Regions from separate parts of the Proteiniborus sp. DW1 genome, predicted to be linked through region 2. Evidence: riboswitches for the same ligand, from Rfam matches in the RefSeq annotation. Region 2 holds a riboswitch; the other holds the start of a gene.

The links. Region 2 has a riboswitch for tetrahydrofolate ahead of DW1_RS12130 (folate family ECF transporter S component). Riboswitches for the same ligand answer to the same signal wherever they lie in the genome.
Region 1: another riboswitch for tetrahydrofolate. It lies ahead of DW1_RS08025 (folate family ECF transporter S component); the one in region 2 lies ahead of DW1_RS12130 (folate family ECF transporter S component).

Annotation. Positions count from the first base shown of each region.
Region 1 covers NZ_FMDO01000031.1:55,563-63,449, forward strand. Annotated here, with positions in the region: gene DW1_RS08000 (endolytic transglycosylase MltG) at 1-332, shown strand, start outside; gene DW1_RS08005 (hypothetical protein) at 491-670, opposite strand; gene DW1_RS15685 (hypothetical protein) at 826-999, shown strand; gene DW1_RS08010 (DedA family protein) at 1,140-1,760, shown strand; gene DW1_RS08015 (TIGR01906 family membrane protein) at 1,776-2,447, shown strand; gene DW1_RS08020 (restriction endonuclease) at 2,521-3,492, shown strand; THF riboswitch at 3,544-3,646, shown strand; gene DW1_RS08025 (folate family ECF transporter S component) at 3,716-4,477, shown strand; gene DW1_RS08030 (flavodoxin family protein) at 4,532-5,104, shown strand; gene DW1_RS08035 (phosphate propanoyltransferase) at 5,201-5,776, shown strand; gene deoC (deoxyribose-phosphate aldolase) at 5,790-6,461, shown strand; gene DW1_RS08045 (metal-dependent hydrolase) at 6,605-7,312, shown strand; gene DW1_RS08050 (prenyltransferase) at 7,387-7,887, shown strand, end outside.
Region 2 covers NZ_FMDO01000045.1:20,594-28,480, forward strand. Annotated here, with positions in the region: gene DW1_RS12110 (CdaR family protein) at 1-445, opposite strand, end outside; gene cdaA (diadenylate cyclase CdaA) at 438-1,259, opposite strand; gene DW1_RS12120 (CapA family protein) at 1,782-3,023, opposite strand; gene DW1_RS12125 (PrsW family glutamic-type intramembrane protease) at 3,106-3,825, opposite strand; THF riboswitch at 4,030-4,123, shown strand; gene DW1_RS12130 (folate family ECF transporter S component) at 4,190-4,714, shown strand; gene DW1_RS12135 (hypothetical protein) at 4,828-5,061, opposite strand; gene abc-f (ribosomal protection-like ABC-F family protein) at 5,138-7,051, opposite strand; gene DW1_RS15950 (hypothetical protein) at 7,259-7,393, opposite strand; gene DW1_RS12145 (rubrerythrin family protein) at 7,530-7,887, opposite strand, start outside.

The DNA.
Region 1 (7,887 bases), on a different contig from region 2:
AGATTATAGAAAAGGCTAAGGAATTAGGAATGGTATCTCTAAAAGAGGTCATTTCTATGAATGAAAAAAAATCGGCAGAAACAGCTTTAACTAAAGAAGATACAAATCTTATAAAAGAGGAGCCCCATCCTATAGAATTTGTTATTAATAAGGGTGAGAACAGTGAGCAGATTGTAGATAAGCTATTTGAAAAAGGTATTATAAAAGATAAAAAAGAGTTTACTGATAAAATAATTGAAGAAGGTCTTCAAAAGAGATTTAAATATGGAATCTATGAGCTAGAGCCTGAGATGGACTACGAATCCTTAATAAAAGTATTAATGGGCAAATAAGTTTTTGGTCGTAGTCTATCTTAGGCAAAACTAAAGAGGCTTTACTCTAATGATGAATAGAATTGCTTAAAATTATCCTATTAAATATGCTATGAATTAAAGGCTTATCCAGACAAAATAATTTTATGACTTCAATCTTACTTTTTGTAAGTAGTATATTATAAAAATAGAATTAGCATTATAAATATGATAATCAATACCATCCAACCTAAAAAATTATTTTGTCCAGTAATGAAGGCTTCTTCTTCATTAGTGCTTTCAACGAGTTCAATATCGTCGCAAGTATCATGTTGCGATATATATTTATTTTGCATATTACTATTATTTGTTTCTTTCATTACTGCACCTCCACATTATGTTCAATATATATTATGAAATTTCATATGTAGTGTGACAACGCAAAATTCATATAAAATAGAATATTTTAATGCAAATTGATTTATACTATATAGTGAATTTAGGCTTAAAATTTGGGAGTTAAAGGAGCGATGCTATGCAAAATAACGTTAACTTTGAAGAAGTAAAGCAACGGTTTAGAGATGCAGACTTAGATGGGAAGATTCAAATTTATACTACTACTCAAGGACTATCTGTAGAACAATTCAAAGAATTGCTAAGGATGTTTCCAATTCAGCATTTAGATAAATTAGAAAAGGCAATGTCATAAAAAACCCGATGCTTCGGGTTTTTTTGTGGAGAAAAACATATGATGATATAATAAATATTATAATATTGAAATTATTCTTGAAATATTATATAGTTTTAGAGTGGATATTTATTGAAAATTGCAGAAATAGGGGGAATATCGTGGAAAATATTATAGTTGATTTTGCGCAAAAAATTGTTATGGAAAATGTATTGCTATCATATTTATTTTTCTTTGTTTCCCAGTCGCTTCAAGTGTTATTTCCACCTTATCCTGGAGATATGATACTTATTTTAGAAGGCTATTTATCTGAGATTGCTCATTTGAATATATATCTAGTAGTTGCAAATGCAGTCACATCAACATCACTTTCTTCAATGCTCTTATATAATATAGGTAGAAAAAAACAAGAGAGAATACTACAATCTAAAATTGTGACTTTTTTATTTTGTACTAGTAAAATTACTAAATTAAATAATCTTTTTAGAAGACTAGGTGCTTTTGTGATAATATTAAGCAAATTTATACCTGGAATTTTTTCATTAACTGTGCTCTCAGCAGGAGTATTTAAGGTTAAGAAAGGATCTGCATATACAGCAATAGTAGTTATATCTTTTTTTCATAACTTTGTATTAATAGCTTTAGGTAAACTGGTTGGGGAGAACTGGAAAACTATCTTAAGAAAAATGGATGTTTATAACAGATATATTATTATTATTGCTGTTATAGGATTTGTAATATACTTAATTATGCTCCAACTGAAAAAGAGATTATTGGATTAAAACGGAGGATTTGTGATGAAAAAATCTACTTTATTCACTATACTTATATCATTGTCATTGCCAATAGTATTGCTACTAACTGATGTAGAAATTATAACTTTTGATTTAGACTTTTATGAAAGGAAGTATGATGAGTATAATATTCCCGAAGTAACTGGTATAGAAAAGAAGAATCTTATGACTATTACTGGTGAAATGTTGGACTATCTAAAGAATAATAGAGAAGATTTAATAATATTCGCAGAAGTAAATGGTAAAACTGAACAGGTTTTTAAAGAAAGAGAAATATTGCATATGATAGATGTGAAAGATTTGTTTTCAAATGGATATATTATTAGAAATGCTATGCTAGTTGTTTTTCTCATATCTTTAAGTTGGCTAGTTATTTATAATAGAAGAGCGATTGGAAAAGCTTTAATCGCTTCCTCTGTGTGGCCAATGGTCTTAATGTGTATTTTAGCTGTATTAATGTATGTAGACTTTCATAAATATTTTACATATTTTCATTACATATTTTTTACCAACGATTTATGGTTATTGGACCCAAATACAGATATACTTATCCAAATGTTGCCATTAGAGTTTTTTAGCAGTATAGCATTTAAGATATTAGCTTGTTTTGTTGTTGAACTATTAATTGTACTAGTAGGCGGAATTATACTTAATAAAAAAAGAATTACGAACTGAAGTAACTTTTAATCCAATCTTGTTATTATTCCTTTAAATCTGGAGATAATCTAGAATAAAGGAGGGTAATAATATGAATATTAAGATTGTAAAAGGTAATGTATTAAAGCAATCTAAGAAACTTATTAATGGCTTTAGATTAAGACGATATTATAGTGAAAATTCTAGAACAGGGAAGACTTATATGGCAATTATTTTGGATAAGCTAATACTTAGAGTGATTGCTTTTATAGGTTTTATTCTTATTTTTTACTTCATAAGTGAAAGTATACTTTTTTCAATTATAATTTCTATTCAGATATTTATATTATATAATTTTATTTTGTATAAAATAAACAAAAGTAGGATGCAAAGGAAAATGGATATAGTCAATCAACAGGTAGTTTTAAAGAAAACTCATAAAGAACTTTTAAATCAGACTCCACAGGATTTTTTAGACTATATAATTAACGTGTTAGAAAAATACGGATTTGATAGTATTACAAGAGTGAATGGAAAGGAATTAGATTTAATTGGTATTATATCAGATAGAAAAATTGGCATTAAATGCCTACAATATGATAATGACTATAAAGTAGGAGTAGATATAATAAGAGACTTTTATGTTGGTCTTAGAAATCATGAATTGAGTGAAGGAGCGATTATTACAGCATCATCTTTTTCATTGGATGCTGAGAACCTATTAGCCAAACTGAAAAAATATGCTCATATTCAACTAGTTGATATTGAAGGTTTACTTGAAATAATGAAAAAGGCCGATTTATATCCATCAGAAAAAGAGATAAAAAAGATAATGCTAGATGAAGTTTCTGATAACAGATTGAATTTTAAAAGATATAAGGATGTTGTATTGTCAAGAGGAAAGATAATAAAATATATACTTCTAGGAATTTCTTTGATCATATTTGGAAGGTTTACGCCATACTCTACTTATTATAATATTGTTGCAATAATTATTTTTTTCATGGCTGTAGCTTCATTAATTGTATTAATAGTTAGCCTATTTAAAGTGAATGAGGAAAAACATGAAAATAAGGTTTTATAGTTTTTCTATATTTACAAGTTTAATTTATTAGTGTAATATATATATGTTAACGACAGAGTAGGTAAAGCACGTTAAGTGTTAAAGGATGGGAAGTTGCCTTTAAACGAAAGGTTCACATTTTGTGAATCTGCGATACTTTACCGCATCCGCTGTTACATTAGGGAGCTTACCTCTCTTTAATGTGACAGTCTACTGTCACTTGAAAGAGAGGGAGGTGAAGTAAGTGAATAATAAAAGGTTGCTTAATACTAAAGCATTAGTTGGTGCTAGCTTACTTACAGCTATAAGTATTGTATTAACTAGAGTGTTTTCAATTATGGTGCCGTTAGGAGGATTACCAGCACTTCGAATTGAATTTGGTCCAATTCCACTTATTATATCAGGAATCTTATATGGCCCATTTTGGGGTGGACTTGCTGGTATTATTGCAGACTTAATAGGTGTAATGATTAATCCAATGGGCGCATTTTTCCCTGGCTTTACAATAAGCAGTATGCTATGGGGAGCAATACCAGGGGTTTTAAATTTGCTAGTTAAGAGAAATAAACTTAGAATTAATTATAATATTATAAATGGAGCAGTACTTACTATGATTGCTACTGGTATAGTATTTGTTTTATTTGATAATAAGGTTATAGCTGTAAAAGATGGGGCATATTTTATTTATGATAAACCAATGTCTATTATATATCCTATACTTTATATTCTTGTAGTAGGATTTTTTATTGCAATTCCATTTTTTATGACAAGGAAAAAAGAAACTAGAGACAATGTATATTCTATAGACAAAATAGCTTTCATGATAAGTGTCTCATATATTGTTATATCCTTAGGATTGAATACATTATGGTTATCAATAATGTTTAATAAAGGAGTTATAGCATTTTTACCTGGGAGAATCCTTGCAGCCATTGTAATGATTCCACTTCATACAACTATAATCTACACACTGTCAAAATCATTTAAGTATATAAAAGCTAGATAATTATTAGGCTACTAGTTCAAGCTAGTAGCCTAAGTTTTAATTAAGGAGGTTTTTATGAAAAAGGTATTAGCGATTATGGGTAGCCCAAGAAAAAACATGAATACAGATAGACTTCTAGATAGAGTTATAGAAGGATTAAAAACTAATAACATAGAACTAAAAAAGATCTATCTGAAAGACCTAGAGTTTTCGTCTTGCATTTCCTGTGGCAATTGTGAAAGAACAGGTGGTTGCTTTATGAATGATGATATGAAAAACATATATGAGGATTTTAATAATAGCGATATAATTATAATCTCTTCACCCTTATACTTTAATACTGTCAGTAGTTTAACTAAAATGATGATAGACAGATGCCAAGTATATTGGTCAAGTAAATATATTTTAAAAAATCCATCTATAGATGTAACTAAAAAGAGGATAGGAATGTTTATTTGTGTAGGTGGAGCACCAAAAAGAGAAGGACATTTTGATGCTTGTATTCCAGTAATGGACTTATTCTTCAAGGCAATTAATACTGAGTATAGAGAAAATATCTTTGCTTCTCATACAGATGAAACACCAGTATGGGAAAGGAAAGAGCTTATGGATCTAGCTTTTGAAAAAGGAAAAGAACTAGGAAATTAGAGATAAAGTACTAATAGCTTAACTATTTGATTTTTATGTTCAAAAGGATTATAATTTTCTTGTAGAGGATGAACTTAAAATTAGGAGGAATAGGATATGAAAAATACGCTACCGATAGCATTGTCAAATAGACATGCCCATCTAAGTAAGGAACATATAAAAATACTCTTTGGAGAAGGATATGAGCTTAAGAAGTTGAAAGATTTATCTCAACCAGGGCAATATGCTTGTGAGGAAAAGGTAGATGTAGTAGGACCAAAGAACACATTAAAGGGTGTAAGGATATTAGGGCCTGCTAGAAACAATACTCAGGTAGAAGTTTCTTTGACTGATGGCTTTACACTAGGGGTAATACCACCTGTAAGAGATTCTGGAGATTTAGCTGGCAGTCCAGGGGCTAAGCTAGTTGGTCCAAAAGGAGAGGTGGAAATTGCAGAAGGAGTTATAGTTGCAGCTAGACATATACATATGCATACTACAGACGCAGAAGAATTCGGAGTAAAGGACAAAGATAGAGTAAAAATAAGGGTTAATGGAGACAGGGGTTTAGTATTTGAAAACGTTTTGGTTAGAGTACATAAGGATTACGCATTAGAGATGCATGTAGATGTAGACGAAGGAAATGCTGCAGCAGTTAAGAATGGTGATATGGTAGAATTAATAAAATATTAGCGGAGGGAAATACATGAAAAAGATTGCTTCAATGATTGATCATACAATATTAAAACCTGAGACTACCAAGGAAATGGTGAGAAAGGTTTGTGATGAAGCAAAAGAATATAAATTTGCATCAGTTTGCGTTAATCCATACTATGTAAGCTTTGTAAAAGAGCAATTACAAGGGACTCAAGTTAAAGTTACTTCAGTAATAGGTTTTCCACTAGGAAGCACTACAAAAGAAGTAAAAGCCTTTGAGGCGAAAGACGCTATAGAAAATGGTGCTGATGAGCTAGACATGGTTATTAATATAGGTGCACTTAAGAATAAAGAATATGATATAGTGAAACAGGATATAGAAGCAGTAGTAAATGTTGCAAAAGGAAAGGCGTTAGTTAAGGTTATTATTGAGACTTCACTGCTTACAGATGAAGAAAAAGAAATTGCATGCAGATTATCAGTAGAGGCTGGTGCAGATTACGTGAAAACATCTACTGGCTTTAGTACTGGAGGAGCTACTGTAGAAGATATTAAGTTAATGAGAAGGGTAGTAGGACCAGACATTGGAGTAAAGGCATCAGGTGGAATAAGAGATTCAAAAAAGGTCAACGAAATGATAGGAGCTGGTGCTTCAAGAATAGGTGCTAGTTCTTCTGTAGAAATAGTTAAAGGCTTAGAGGCATCTGACAATAGCTATTAATAAGAATATTATAAACCAGTAGAGTAGCAGACATATTTTATATTAGCTACTCTACTTTTCATTTAATTTACTTGTTTGTATATAACTATGGGTTGTAGTTGAAAGTATTGTGTAGGATACAATATAATATAATAATATTAAGTATGATTACTAAAAATGGAAAGGATGATTTGATGAGAGTTCAATATCTTAGTCATGCTGTAGTTTTAATTGAAGGTAAAGAAATAAATGCAGTAATTGATCCATTTATTTCTGGAAATCCAAACTGTCCAATCAAGGTTGATGATTTAAAGAATATTACACACATATTTATAACTCATGGTCACGGAGATCATTTGGGAGATACAGTTGAAATTGCAAAGAAATGGGGGGCTACAGTAATCTGTAATTTTGAAATTGGAAATTATTTAGCTAGATACGATTTAAACATACATACTATGCATATTGGAGGAACATATAATTTTGGATTTGGAAAGGTTAAGATGACACCAGCACTACATGGTTCTGGAATAACAGATGGAGAAGAAATTATTGATGGCGGTAATCCTTGTGGGTTTGTAATTGAAATAGAAAACAAAAAAATCTACCATGCAGGAGATACGGGGCTTACATTAGATATGCAGCTGTTAGAAAGTGAAGACATAGACTTAGCTTTTATTCCAATAGGTGGGAATTATACAATGGATATAGAGGATGCAGCAAAAGCAGTAGGCTTTATTAAACCCAAAGTTGTAGTGCCTATGCATTATAATACTTTCCCAGTAATAAAAGCTGATCCAACTGTATTTGCAGGCAAAGTAAAGGAAGCAAAAGTAAAAATACTATCTTTTGGGGAAAGTATCGAGCTTTAAGGAACATCTTTTTAGTTAACAGCACGCTTATTGAACATTTTTAGACTGTTAGTGCACAGGAGGTAATAAAAAGCATGACAATATCAAGTTTTCTTAAGCTCGTAGAAATTCAAACAAAAGCAGCTAGTGTAATTCCATTTTTTCTCGGAACAGTCTACACTATTTATAGGTTCAATAGCTTCAATCCAAAGAATTTTATCATAATGTTTGTATCATTAATTACAGTAGATATGGGAACTACAGCTATTAACAATTACATGGATTATAGAAAGGCTATAAAGAAGTACGGATATAATTATGAAAAGCATAATGCAATAGTTAAGTATAAATTAAATGAATCTGTAGTAATTGCTACTATAGTGTTATTATTTTTAATAGCCATAGTTTTTGGTATCCTCTTATATATAAATACTAACTTCATTGTTTTAATACTTGGAGCTATATCTTTTGGAGCATCAGTGCTATATTCTTATGGACCTATACCTATATCTCACATGCCATTAGGAGAAATATTCTCGGGGCTATTTATGGGTTTCGTAATAGTGTTTATTTCAATTTTTATTCATGTATATGAT
Region 2 (7,887 bases):
GAGTATGGCCTTCTTCAGTTTTACCTGTAGTTCTTAAGGATATTTTAAATTCCTTAGTTATTATACTATCTAGCTTTAGTTGTATATACTGAGGGCTCACAGACTCTACTGTCACATTTTCAGGAACTTTTACTTCAACAGGTACTCTACTCATTCCTTCCGGATATCCATATAAATCAGCCTGTACTATGATATCATTAGGATTTATAGTTTTTATGTCACTTCTTCTACCTGCTAATTTCACAGTTACTTTAGCTTCTTTTGGCTCCATTAACTCTAACTCTGCCTCAGACAAGTAATTTTGATTTAAATACGTTACCTTAATATTAGAAAAAGGCTGAGTGGTTCGTGGGTTAACTTCATTCATTACATAAGTCCACATAAAAAAAGCTATTAATAATGAAAGAATTTTTATTGTAATATTGTTTTTCTTCGCCTTATTCATTTCTATTCCTCCATTTAGTCAGCAGATTTGGCTTTGGAGTCTTAGGTTTATACATATTAACTAATATTTCTTTTAATGCTTTTATATCTAAATATCTAGTCAATATCCCATTTTCAGCTACTGAAATTATTCCTGTTTCTTCAGATACTATTATGGCAATACTATCTGATCTTTCAGTTATGCCTAGTGCTGCTCTGTGTCTAGTTCCTATTTCTTTACTTAAGTTCATATTGTCTGTTAAGGGTAAAAAACATCCTGCCGCTTTAACTGTATCTTCTCTTATAATAACTGCTCCGTCATGTAGAGGTGTGTTTGGTATAAAAATATTAATTAAAAGTCCGCTTGATACCTTACCATGAATTCTTGTACCAGTGTCAACAACTTCATTCAACCCTGTTTCTCTTTCAAATACTATTAAAGCACCTATTTTTTGTCTAGAAAGAGATGCTACAGCTTCTACTATCTCATCAGATATCATATCTAGCTCTTCGCTTTTAACCTCAATTAACGATTTTGTAAAAAACCTAGTCCTACCTAATACCTCAAGTGCTCTTCTTAGCTCTGGCTGGAAAACAATTAATAAAGCTATAACCCCTACTGTCATGGTATTCTCAAGTATCCAGAATACAGTATATAGCTCTAATACTTCACTTATCTTTGTAGCTACGAATAATAACACAATACCCTTTATAAGCTGCTCTGCTCTAGTTTCTCTAATGAGCATAAATATCTTATAAAATGCATATGCAACTATTAAAATATCTATAGCATCTCTAAGCCTTATATTGTAAAATAAATTGGCAAAATCTTGCATTTTCACACCTCTAAAATAATATTTAAACAGTTAGTCCTAATAATAATTATATAATAAGTGAATTCTTATTTAAATAGTGTTTGAATACTAGTATAAGAAATTTATATAAAACTCGCATATTATTAGATTGAGCTCGATATAAAATTCTTCGACAAAAATATTTCATCAATATTCTATATTTATCAATATTCTACATTTATCTACTTTTCCCTTTTTTATAGTATGCAATTTTTAGTGTTTCAAGGGTTAATATTTCATATTTTTATCCGAATCAATACTATTTAACTAACCCATATAAGCTATAACTTCTATTCTCTTAAGTCCAAATCTGAGTTTATCTACCAATGTGCTCTTGTAGTCTTCAAATATGGGGCATCATGAGCATTATCCTAGCTACAAAGTACTGGTCCATCCAGGCCGATTTTTGTGATAATAATTTTGGTTTTGCTGCTAAATGAACTGCTGCGAAACAGATATAGCGTTGAGGAAATCGGGTTAGGTCATAAAAAACCAGAGAATTTATTATCTCTGGTCCATTAATTCAATCGTATTATTATATGATTCTTCAAGTCTGCTAAGAACTTCTTTGCTAAATTTATCATTTTCTTGTTCCATATATTCTGATGTAGGAAGTACTACATGCTTATGAACGTCTAACTCCTTATATCTATAAACCCATGTAGGTACATAATCAACATCTTTTATAATAGTCTTTCCTAGCGAAAAATCTTTTTCTAAAGTAAGTCTAACTATGATTCCATCCTCTGTATATTTTCTGTTTCCAATATCAAGTGTTTCTCTCCTTTGGTTTGATATGAAATTACCCATGGAATAAATAATAAATTTATTTTCCCCATTGTACTCTCTAAGCTCTGACTTTTGGATGACATGAGGATGACTGCCTAATATTATATCTGCTCCCCATTCAATCATTTTATTAGCTAGTTCAATTTGATAACTAGATGGTTCTCTTTGATATTCATTGCCCCAGTGGATAACTACTATTGTTGTATCTACCTGAGCTAAATCAGCTTTTTCTATATCGCTCTTTATCTTTTCTTCATCTATGATATTTACCATGTAACTTAATTCCTCTGGCGTGAGTAATACTTCTAAACCATTACATCCATATGTATAAGACAGAATAGCAGCCTTAATGCCATTAATATCTTGTATAAGAATATCTTCAGTAGGCTCTTTATATGTACCTACATTTATAAGCCCATGTTTTCTTATATTATCTATTGTATTGATTATGCCAACCTTCCCCTTATCAATACTATGATTATTTGCTGTAGAAAGCACATTAAATCCAGCATTTTTAAGTGCTGTTATAGTTGATTCTGGTGAATTAAATGTAGGATATCCTTGATACTTATATCCCTCACCTGCAGTAACAGTTTCAAAATTTCCTATAGCTAAGTCAGCGCTCTCAAGATACTTTTTCACATGCTCAAAGGAATAATTGAAGTCATACTCTTTTATTTCAGGATTATAGGCTCCCTGTATCTGAGAAGAATGAAACATAATATCTCCAGCTGCAGCAATTGTAATCTCTATATTAGCGGGACTTTCCTCTTCCTTCTCTTCTGGAACTATAATATCATCTGCACTTCCATCTATTCCTGTGCTACTGTCAACTCCTTCTATATTATTTTCATTTGCTATACTAGGCTTCAGCTTATCTAGAACATAACCTGCGGATAATAAGGAAGTAAAAAATAATAAGATAATTATGCCTAGAGTTATTCTTTTTTTGTTCATCAAATCATTCTCCTTTTGGAAAAATATTGTTCTCTTTTCCATTTTATATTATTTCTCAGTATTTTTCCATAGCTCTCTAATATTATTCTTCCTTATCGTTATTTAATTTGTCAAACCTTGAATACGAATCAAATATATATGTGTTTAGCTTTTTCTGATTAGTTATCCATAAGTATACTGCATATATGGCAATAACTACTCCTACTTGTGGCACTCCTGCCATTAGAATGAAGTTAAAGGTTCCATGTAAAAGCATTGGCATATATAGAGATTTTCTATAATTTGCTCTTTCTCTCGCTTTATTTGTAGCAAACTTTGTTAATGATAGATAGTATCCCATTGTAACCCCAAAGATAGCATGAGCAGGAACAGATAACACTCCTCTATATAACCCTATATATGGATTGTAACTAAATCTAAATACTACATACATTATGTTTTCTACTGTTGCAAAGCCTAAAGCTGAAAAAACAGCATACACTATTCCGTCTAGCTTTTCATCAAAATATTTGTTTTTACACATTAGTTTGACTACTACAAGTCTTTTAAAGTATTCCTCTGTAAAACCTGCCACTATGTAAGCAGTATAGGCTGCACCTAATAATCCTGTAAAAACATTGAACATAGAAAGAAACCTCTCAACTACTATAACCGGGATAACTGACAAGGCTCCAAAAATAAATGTTTTAAACAAAAGAGATATGGGCTCCCTATCATATCTATCACTTAAATATACTGCAACAGCTATTGAAACAGCTGGAATTACTGCAATAATAAATAGTCTTGTATTCAATTTGCTCATCCTTTCATAGTTAATATGATTATTATTTGATATAGAGATGATATTAATTCAGATAATTTGCTTAGTATCCAATAGCTTTTTAACTTAGTAGTACTCCAACATAACTGAAAGTGACAAAAACTTAAATTGTATAAAAGCAATACTATGATATAATTTATATGTAAAATTTAACAAAGTCATCTAAATAAACTTTGTTTTAATAATGGCAGAGTAAATAATATGCGTAAAGTGTCAAAGGATGGAACGTCGCCTTTGAACGAAAAGCAAATGCTTGCGACATATTATTGCGTTCGCTGTCAAAATCAGTAATATCTTCTTTCTGGTTTGGCAGTCTGTCATATCATCTATGAAAGGAGGTTTTTTTATGAAAAAAATTAATACTAGTACTATTGTTATCTCTGGATTTCTCATTGCTCTAAATGTAGTACTATCTAGGATTATTACTATACCAGGAATTATTAACTTTGGTGGTTTTCCAATTATATTCGGCGGTATAGTACTTGGACCTATTGTTGGTGGTATAGTAGGAGCAGTAGGTGATGTAGTTAGCTTCATAGTAAGACCAACAGGTACATTTATGCCACATTTTGTTTTAACGTCTGCGCTTACTGGAGTTATACCAGGTCTACTAGTGAAGGTTTTGAAAAATGATACAGCTAATCCAAAACTTTGGAAGATATTCATATCTATCCTTGTTGGACAAGTTATAACAAGTGTTCTTTTGGTTCCATATTTTAGGCAAGTACTATTCGGACATCCTTTTATAGCTACTATGTTAAATGCAGCAAGAAAACAAGCAGTTAATGTACCTTTATATTCTATAATACTGAAAATACTAGTACAATCCTTGCATAAAGCAGGAGCTCTCAGAACATCTCATAGGTGTTGATTCTTAATAGTTATATTAGTGTAAGCTAACTATAAGGGAGTATCATATCCTATTTTTTACGTAGGTATTGATACTCCCTTAATAAGTGTGAAACCATACCAATAAGTACAGTCTTACATTTGTTGGTTAAGAATTGAGGTTATCTCATTGGAGGTCTCAACTACATCTTCAATTTTTTGCTTTAAAGTATCTAGCTTCCTCCCTATATCAACATCCTTAACTCTTCCGTTATTATCATCTGTCATCAACAAATCTATACTGTTTACATGCTCTAGAATATGCTGATGTTCCTTTTCTATCATATTTAACTGATTGATAATTTCTTGTATGGTTCTATTATCTTCCACAAAATCACCTTCCATAAGCTTTTTGTTAGTATTTGCTTTTATGGATCATAATATTCTTATAAGTAACTTCACTTCGTCATGAGCTTAATTCTACCCATTTAGCTAACAAATTGTCATATTTTTTTGATAAGCCTTCTTTTTCAATATAAAGTTCATTTAGCTTTTCATGGTCGTAAGCCACCTTTTCCATTTGAATATTTATCTGAGAAATATAGTTTTCGAGTTCCTCCATTTCTTCCTCAAGATTTGATATTTCCTTTCTTCTTTTTACTTCTTCAGCTTCTGAATTAATTTTGTTATTGCCTTTTAGTTTCTTTTCTACTGATTTTATTTTTGGAGCTTCATTTTTATGAGCTTCTAAAGTAGCTTTAATTTCTACTTTTTTCTCTTTGTAATAGTTGTAGTCTCCTAAATATTCAGTTAGTCTTTTATTATCTAATTCTACTATTCTTTCTGCAAGCTTGTTTATAAAGTATCTATCGTGTGAAATGAAGATTATAGTCCCATCAAAATTCTCTAAGGCCTTTTCTAACATCTCCCTAGAATCAATATCTAAATGATTAGTAGGCTCATCAAGTATAAGGAGATTATTTTTTTCTTGCATCATAATACACAGTCTAAGCCTGCTTTTTTCTCCTCCAGAAAGGTTTTTTACTTTTTTATATACATCATCTCCATAAAATAAAAATCCTGCTAAAATTCTTCTTCCCTCTCCTTCAGGCACCATAAAATAATCATTGATTGTCTCTAATACTGTCTTTTCTTCGTCTTCAAATAAGATCTCCTGCTCTAAATATCCTATCCTAACCCTAGAACCTATGGTAATTTCTCCTGAATCTTGAGTATACTTGTTGAGTAAAAGTTTTATCAGTGTGGATTTGCCACAACCATTCTTGCCTAATATACATAATTTTTCTTTGTATCTAACGCTTAAGTCTAGATTCTCTATTATGCCATTGTCTCCAAAGGATTTATAAAGTCCCTTTATGGATATTACTTCATTAGCAGACCTATCTCCACGAGTAAAATTAACTTTAATTTTTGGTTGATCCAAGATTGGCTTTTCAACCTTATCCATTCTTTTAATTCGCTTTTCCATATTTGCTGCTTTTTTAAACATAGGTTGTTCTCCTGCTATAGCTCCCCATTGTCTAAATCTCTTTATTGCTTCTTCCATTTCTTTTATCTTTTTCTGCTGTGTTTTGTAGGCTTCAAGCTGAAGATTTAGCATTTCTTCTTTTTGCTGAACATAAAGGCTATAGTTACCAGCATAAGTTCTTGACTTTTTAGCCTCTATTTCAACTATTTTAGTTGCTATATTATCTAAAAAATACCTATCATGAGATATGACTAAAACTGAGCCTTTATATTCTTTAATAAATTCCTCTAGCCATTCAATAGACTCTAAATCAAGATGATTTGATGGTTCATCTAAAAGAAGTATATCTGGATTTTGTAGTAGCATCATCCCTAGCATCACTGTAGTCTTCTCCCCACCACTTAAATCACTGAAGCTTCTTTCTAGCATAGTATTTGTTAACTTGAGACCTACACATATCCTATTTAGTTTTTCTTCAGTTTCATATCCTCCTATGTGTTCATAAGTAAGCTGCAACTCTCCATAGACTTTCATTACCTTCTCTAATTTATGTTCACTGCAATCCGCCATCTTCTCTTCAAGCTGACGCATTTCAAATTTAATCTGATTTTGCTTTTCAAATGCTATATTAAGTACATCTATAACCTTATATTCCTTAGGATAATCAGGCATCTGAGCCAAATAACCTACGGTGGCATTTTTTCTTATGGACAACACACCACCATCACTATTCTCTATACCTGCAATGATTTTAAGTATAGTAGTTTTTCCAGTCCCATTTTTTCCTATTAGTCCTATTCTATCACCAGTGTGAACTTCAAATGTAATTTCTTCTAATACTTTATTTGCTCCATAATATTTACTTATTCCATTTAAACTAATGTCTATCATTTTACTCCTCCTTAATCAAAAATAAGCCTAGACAAGTAAATCTTTGCCTAGGCTTTGGAGTAAAAAATATATAAATTTGGTGTACGCGCATTTGACCTACCATCGATTTTCCAATAAAAGCATTCGACAAATCGGGTTAGATCATAAAAAGCCTAGGCAAGTAAATCCTTACCTAGGCATATTATACAAAACAATATGTTTTTGGTTTTAAAGACGATTTACTTGCATTTGGTTGACATAATATTTAATTTTAGACACACTACCCCCTTGGTTTAGAATATTTGCTGTTAATATCAATGGTAATCTGTCTAAAGCAATGCCAACTAAATTCAAGTTTCTCATCTTTACACCTCCAAACATTTATTTTCTTTATTTTATCATATGGTTATTATTTTGGCAATAAGTAATTTCTGCAACCCCTCATGGCAAATTTATTTATCTGACTACCTTTCATTAATTTGGTAGACTTATATATGTACTATTCAAATACTCTAAATTTATCATTTGTTGCATTACAGATAGGACATCTGTCTACCATTTCTCCTTCTGCTGCATATCCACATACTTCACATACATGTATATTTGTGAACTCCGCATCTTTTCCTGCATCTGTATATTCTTTTGCCCTTAGGTATAGGTCAGCATGTGTTTTTTCTGCTTCTATTATACTCTTCATTAGGTTTGCTGCTGCTTTTTCTTCTTGTGCTTCTGCCACAGCTACATATGCTGGATACATCTGATTGACTTCGAAAAGCTCCCCATCAGCTGCTCCTTGAAGGTTTTCTGATGTAGTTCCTATTCCAAAACCTGCCCCAGAAGCAACTAAAAAGTCGCCT